Linked DNA regions of Puniceibacterium sp. IMCC21224. The protein of the gene in region 2 interacts with the protein of the main gene of each other region in a pairwise test. Links are inferred from orthologs where the notes say so. Each region holds a gene or a part of one and is shown on either strand. Other genes may lie near its edges.

Evidence for each region.
Region 1: the proteins of rlmN (region 2) and ftsZ interact in binary tests that used the Escherichia coli proteins (3 or more experiments, as listed by UniProt). The link is inferred for Puniceibacterium sp. IMCC21224 from one-to-one orthologs.

What each region holds. Positions count from the first base shown.
Region 1 is NZ_LDPY01000001.1:2,916,882-2,920,133, forward strand. Bases 237-3,167 are described here. They hold ftsZ (cell division protein FtsZ), read right to left. Parts: upstream 2,562-3,167; coding sequence 912-2,561; downstream 237-911. Other genes in these bases: lpxC (UDP-3-O-acyl-N-acetylglucosamine deacetylase), read right to left, coding at 237-508; ftsA (cell division protein FtsA), read right to left, coding at 2,735-3,167. In the rest of the region: more of lpxC, read right to left, coding at 1-236; more of ftsA, read right to left, coding at 3,168-3,252. UniProt on the Escherichia coli protein: Essential cell division protein that forms a contractile ring structure (Z ring) at the future cell division site. The regulation of the ring assembly controls the timing and the location of cell division.
Region 2 is NZ_LDPY01000001.1:448,789-452,078, forward strand. Bases 297-3,265 are described here. They hold rlmN (23S rRNA (adenine(2503)-C(2))-methyltransferase RlmN), read right to left. Parts: upstream 2,386-3,265; coding sequence 1,207-2,385; downstream 297-1,206. Other genes in these bases: cueR (Cu(I)-responsive transcriptional regulator), read right to left, coding at 297-451; IMCC21224_RS02170 (hypothetical protein), read right to left, coding at 548-1,003; IMCC21224_RS02180 (invasion associated locus B family protein), read right to left, coding at 2,560-3,090; IMCC21224_RS02185 (asparaginase), read left to right, coding at 3,258-3,265. In the rest of the region: more of cueR, read right to left, coding at 62-296; more of IMCC21224_RS02185, read left to right, coding at 3,266-3,290.

The DNA.
Region 1 (3,252 bases), 2.5 Mb from region 2 along the record:
CAGCGTCGGCAAAGTCGATGTGGAAATCCATGGTCAGACCACCCAGCCCCAACCCTTCGGGTGCCGGGCTCAGCCGCGCCCAGCCCGATGCGGTACGCACTTCGACCGTGGTCAGCATTTCGATCACACGCACCGGAGCACCCAGTACCCGAACACCACGCGCGAGGATTCCCCGCACAAATGGCGCGGATGACCCGTCAAGGATCGGCACTTCGGGACCGTCAATTTCGATCAGGGCGTTGTGAATGCCACAGCCCACCAGCGCGGCCATGACATGTTCAATGGTCGAGACCGAAACTCCGGCCCGGTTCACGATCCGGGTACAGAGCGGCGACTGCTCAACAACGTCCCAGCGGGCCGGGACCAGAGTGTCACCAAAGATGATGTCTGTACGTTTGAACCAGACACCATGCTCTGCCGAGGCAGGACGGATCGTCAAACGCGCAGGGCGGCCCGAGTGGAGGCCGGTGCCCTGAAATGTGATCGCGGATCTGATTGTGGTCTGCACGGTCTTACCTCACTCATTGCGAAAAGGTTAACGCCCTTTCGCTTGCCAATGAGATACGAGCTTGGCGCAGCGGTCTCAAATCAAAGATTGTAACGGACTGAAACATCGTGATGAGCAGGTCGGCGGAGCCGCGCCGAGTTTGATTTTTATTGTTTAATGCCAATTAGATATCCCGATGAAAGACGCTGCGTCAAATGCCGTGACATTCCTGTTTTGATCACCCTGAAAGGCGAGCTTGCCGTCAACATTTCACGCCGCAATGGCCGGAAACGTGTGGTCTGTCGCTGCGATGCAGCGTCACAAATTCCTGAATCAGACAAAAAAACGCCCCCTCCGGATGGAGAGGGCGTTCTGCCTTGGGTCCCTGGAGGGGATCAGTTCTTATGCGTCCCGTGCGACGTGATCAGTTGGCCTGGCGACGCAGAAAGGCTGGAATCTCGATCCGTTCCTGTTCGGGATCGGGCTCTGCGTCGATCATCGGATCGGGCTTGCGGGCCTGTACCGGCGGTTGCTGGCGACGCGGCGCAGGCGCCTCGGTCCCGTGGCCAGTCATGCGATTGATCAGCGAGTTGATGCCAAAGCGCGGCTTGTCGCCATCCATTGCTTCTTGCTCGGCCGTCGGAGCTGCACTGCGCGCTGCGGCAACGCCGGGTTGACGTTGCTGCGCCCGGGCCGCCAGTGCGGCTTGATGCAGGCGCGCCATAGCTTCGGGCGACGGGGTGCCTGGGGCAGGTGCGCGTGGCGCGACAAAAGTTTCAGGCTCGGCCTCGATTTCCGCGCGTGGCTGAAACTGCGCGATCTGCGGCTTGTAGACCGGGGGCGGCAGGCCATCGTCGCCCTGCGCGGCATCATAGCGGTCGTCATCGTCGAACAGGGTTTCCGAAACTTCTTCGCTCCGCTGGACTTCTGCCTCTTGGAACAGCGACGGTTCCTCGTCCTCATAGGTCACTTCGGGTGCACGGGCCGCAACTGCGGGCTGCGGTGCTGGTTTGGCGACGGGCTTTGGCGCTGGGGCAGCTTCGCCTGCGTTCTGGCTCAGCGGCTGGGCCAGACTGCGGCGCGGCACCGGCATCTCGGTGTTTACATCGACGGCGTCGATCCCAGTGGCCACAACGCTGACGCGCATCCGGCCTTCCATCGAATTGTCGAGCGTCGAACCCACGATGATATTGGCATCCGGGTCCACTTCTTCGCGGATCCGGTTGGCCGCTTCGTCGATTTCGAACAGCGTGACGTCGAGCGATCCGGTGATGTTGATCAGAACACCCTTGGCCCCACGCAGGCTGATTTCGTCCAGCAGCGGGTTGGCGATGGCCTTTTCAGCGGCCTGGATCGCGCGATCTTCGCCCTCGGCCTCGCCCGTGCCCATCATGGCTTTGCCCATCTCGTCCATCACTGCGCGCACGTCAGCAAAGTCGAGGTTGATCATGCCCGGACGCACCATCAGGTCGGTCACACCTTTGACGCCCTGATACAGCACGTCATCCGCTAGGCTGAATGCCTCGGTAAAGGTGGTTTTTTCGTTGGCCAGCCGGAACAGGTTCTGGTTCGGAATGATAATCAGCGTATCGACGACCTTTTGCAGCGCCTCGACGCCGTCCTCGGCCTGCTTCATCCGCTTATTGCCCTCAAACTGAAAGGGCTTGGTCACGACACCAACGGTCAGCACACCCAGTTCACGCGCAGCCTGTGCAATGATCGGTGCGGCACCTGTCCCGGTGCCCCCGCCCATGCCAGCCGTGATGAAACACATATGCGCGCCGGCCAGATGGTCGACGATCTGTTCGATGCTCTCTTCGGCGGCGGCGGCCCCAACGCTTGCGCGGGCCCCTGCACCCAGACCTTCGGTGACTTTAACACCTAGCTGGACTTTACTGGTCGACCGGGACTGCTGAAGTGCCTGAGCGTCCGTATTGGCGACGACAAAATCGACCCCGTCGAGCTCTTTCTCGATCATGTTGTTGACCGCGTTACCGCCAGCGCCACCTACGCCAAACACCGTGATACGGGGTCTCAGATCGTCATGTCCGGGCACCGAAAGGTTCAATGTCATTGCTCTGTCCGCCTGCTGTTATGGCCTGTTTCAGGCCCTTTTTGCGCCTATTCCCGCCAAGTATTACCGTTTCGTTAGCAACACGTCACCCAAAAAACGTGCTATTTCCACCAAATATGGCAATTAATTGGCCTTTGTACGCGGGATTTCGCCAACAAGCCAATATATTGCGTTTACCAGTTGTCCCGGAACCATTTCACCGCCCGCTTGAGAGACCGGGCCGGGTACCTCTCAACCGGTATTTCAAAATCCCACCATTCGTCCTGTGGATGCGCCGCAAAGAGGCAAAGCCCCACGGCGCTGGCAAATCCCGGCCCCGTCGCAGCCTGCGGCAGCCCGTGCACGCGCAGCGGACGGCCCAGCCGGACCTGATGGCCGAGGATCTTGGATGCAAGGCCATCAAGGCCGGGGATCTGACTGCCCCCGCCGGTCAGAACGATCTGCTGACTGGGAAGATGTTCAAACCCGGCAGCGTCCAGACGGGCGCGGACATCCTCAAGGATCTCTTCGACGCGGGGGCGCATGATCCCGATCAGCTCGGCACGGCTGACGGTGCGGCGGTCGTGGTGCCAGTCGCCAGTGTCGCCGCCGATCTCGATCATCTCGCGGTCATCCATCCCGGTAGCGACAACGCCGCCGTAGAATGTCTTGATCCGTTCGGCCACGGCCATGGGCACCTGAAGCCCCATTG
Region 2 (3,290 bases):
GTAACTTCGATCTGATGCAGCGGGCCGGGCGCAGATTAACTCCTGCATCGCGGGGGTGGGATTAGTCGTTGGCGGCCAAATCGCTGAGAATCGGGCAATCGGGGCGGCTATCCCCGGCGCAGGCGTGGACAAGGTCTGCCAGAGTGGTCCGCATCGCCTGAAGCTGCGCAACTTTGTCGTCAATCTGCTGCAGATGCTGTTGGGCGACCCGTTTCACATCCGACGAGGCGCGGGTTTCGTCCGCGTAGAGCGCCATCAGCGTTCGGCAATCGTCAATGGTAAACCCCAAAGTACGGGCGCGGCTGAGAAACGCCAGCTTGTGAAGATCCTGATCACGAAAGGCGCGATAGCCATTGGTGTCACGCAATGGTTTGATCAGGCCAATGTCTTCGTAATAGCGGATCGTCTTGGGCGGCAGATCCGCATGTTTGGCCGCTTCACCAATGTTCATGGCTGTCCCCTCGGGTTACGTACCCCTGACATAAAGGTTCCCACAACAAGAAGGTCAAGTGCAGGCGCCTAAGGGTCGGTGAGACGCCGCCGGTTGTCAGCCGTCACGCATCGCTCGTTGTAGGCGGCAACGGCTTTCGCGGCAGATCAGTGGCAGACCCAACCGCCCGGCGGCCAGAAACAACGGCAACATCGCTGCAGGTGTCACCAAAAAGAGCGCGTGTTGCAGCGCCTCTTCGCGGTCCGCCTCGACGCACATCAGCACAAAGCGGGCAAAGTTGCGTTCCTGCTCGGACAGAGGCGCCTGCGGCGCACCGGGTGTAAGACGCCCCCATCCGTGCTGCCGTATCAGGCGCAGCACTTCGTCAAAGGCCAGCAGACAGGCGCTGGCGCGCTCTGCCCCCAGATCGTGGCTTAGGGAATTCCAGACTCTTGACTGGCCACTGATACCGTTGGTCCAGAAACGGAGCATCGTGATCAGTTGCGCCTCGGGTTCGCGCAGATCAATGGTGACGGGATGGCCGTCATCGGCGGTCAGGAACGTGTGCTGCATCTGTGGCGGCTCTTTGGATAAGATAGGCGAAACATGCGCGGGCGCAGGGGGTCTTGTCAATCCTGATAATTTTAATCGGGTACTGTGCGCGCTTTCCCGCATGGGCCAGGCAGCATCCCGTCAGGCGGTCTGCGGCGCGCGCTGCAACACCGTTGCGGTAAAACGGGACGTGCATTCGCCGCCAAAGGGCTGACCTTGCGCCCTCAGCCTTGGCCTGTTTCGGCGGCGACCTGCGCGCGCGATTTTCGGGCGCGTTCCGTGGCGGATTTGAGCTGGCCGCAGGCCGCCATGATATCCTCGCCCCGGGGGGTGCGGATCGGGCTGGCATAACCGGCCTTGTAGATGATGTCCGCAAAGGCGTGGATACGATTGCCCGACGACCGCTGATAGGGCGCTCCTGGCCATTCGTTGAACGGGATCAGGTTGATCTTGGCCGGGATACCCTTGATCAGTTCGACCAGACGATGGGCGTCTTCATCACTGTCATTCACACCCTTGAGCATAACGTATTCAAAGGTGATGCGTTCCGAGTTCGAGACTCGCGGATAGTCGCGCAAGGTGTTCAGCAGCGTCTCGATGTTCCAGCGTTTGTTGATCGGTACCAGCTTGTCGCGCACCTCGTCCGTGGTGGCGTGAAAGGACACAGCCAGCAGGCAGCCGATCTGTTCGGCGGTCTTGGCGATTTCCGGTACGACACCCGAAGTGGACAGAGTGATGCGGCGGCGCGACAGACTGATGCCTTCGGGATCCATGGCGATTTTCATCGCATCTCGGACATTGTCGAAATTATACAGCGGTTCACCCATGCCCATAAGCACAACATTGGACAGCAGGCGTGTCTCATCCTTGCGAGCGCCGGGCTGCGGCCATTCACCCAGATCGTCACGGGCCAGCATGATCTGACCGACAATTTCGGCGGCCGTCAGGTTGCGCACCAGCTTTTGCGTGCCGGTGTGGCAGAACGAACATGTCAGCGTGCAGCCAACCTGAGACGAGATGCACAGCGTACCCCGGTCAGTTTCGGGAATATAAACCACTTCAACCTCGTGCCCGCCGGCGATCCGCACCAGAAATTTGCGCGTGCCATCGTCCGAGACCTGTTTGGTCACCACTTCAGGCAGAGAGATCACGAATCGCTCCGCCAGCAGGGCGCGGAACGGTTTGGCCAGATTGGTCATCGCGTCGAAATCGCGCACGCCCCAGTGATAGACCCATTGCCAGACCTGATTGACGCGCATCTTGGCCTGCTTTTCCGGGGTCCCGGCAGCAATCAGCGCTTCGCGCATGGCATCGCGGGTCATCCCGACAAGGTTCTGTGGTCCCTCCGGCAGTTTGCGGGGGATCGTCAGAACATCCTGGGTGATCGGCGTGGTCGCAGTCATCGGTCGCATCCTCGAAAAACAAGCCCGGTCCCTACCAGAACGCGCGTCCGAATCCAAAGCAAAAAGGGCGTGGCACAAGGTCCTGCCCTAGGCTTCTTCTCTTTCCAAATACGCACTCACTGCGTTGCAACCAACACGACCTGACCGTTTTGACACGGCATCAGGGGCGACGGATCAACTGGCGCAGCGCTTCTCTGCATCCTCGACAGCAGCGGTAAAGCCAAGCAACGAAAAGGTATCCTTGGTCGCCGTACCGCGCGACGATCGCGCGCTTACGGCAGCGTCGGTTCCGCGCTTCAGCGCAGTGATCAGCTTGGCATCATCCGCCGGACTGGCGGGCCAGGCCCATTCGCCCTCGGTAAACAGCTCGAACTCAGTACCGCCCACATTGACGTTGACCGTCGATCCGTCTGCAAAGGGATAGCCGCCAGTGAACGCAACCTGACCGGTTACCCCAGCGGCAGGGCGGAAAAACACCATCAGCAGAATTTCGCCGCGTGTCACGGCGACGACACGGCCATCCTTGGTGTTCACGCTTTCCTTGTAGGTGGTCACAGCCCAGCATTCCCGCGGGGTCTGTTCTTCGAACACCGACCAGTCGGTCATGGCGTCCACACGATTGTTGCTTTCTTCCTGCGCTGACGCAGTGGTTGCGGCCAGCGCCGCGAAAGCTCCGGTCAAGACACGTGTCTTGAATGAATTCATACGTCCAGCCTCCAGCTGCCTTTGCCCTCAATACTCAAAGTTGCGCCCTTGGTGTTCCGGCTTATGCTGCCGCGCAACAGTTTTTTTCTCGACCCGGACAGAATAGCCTGAAATACCGACCCCGCGAAAGCCCTGTTGGCAGAATATCGCTTAGAAGTGAGGACCTCATGACCCGATCCCCCGCCCCCCTGGCCGAAATC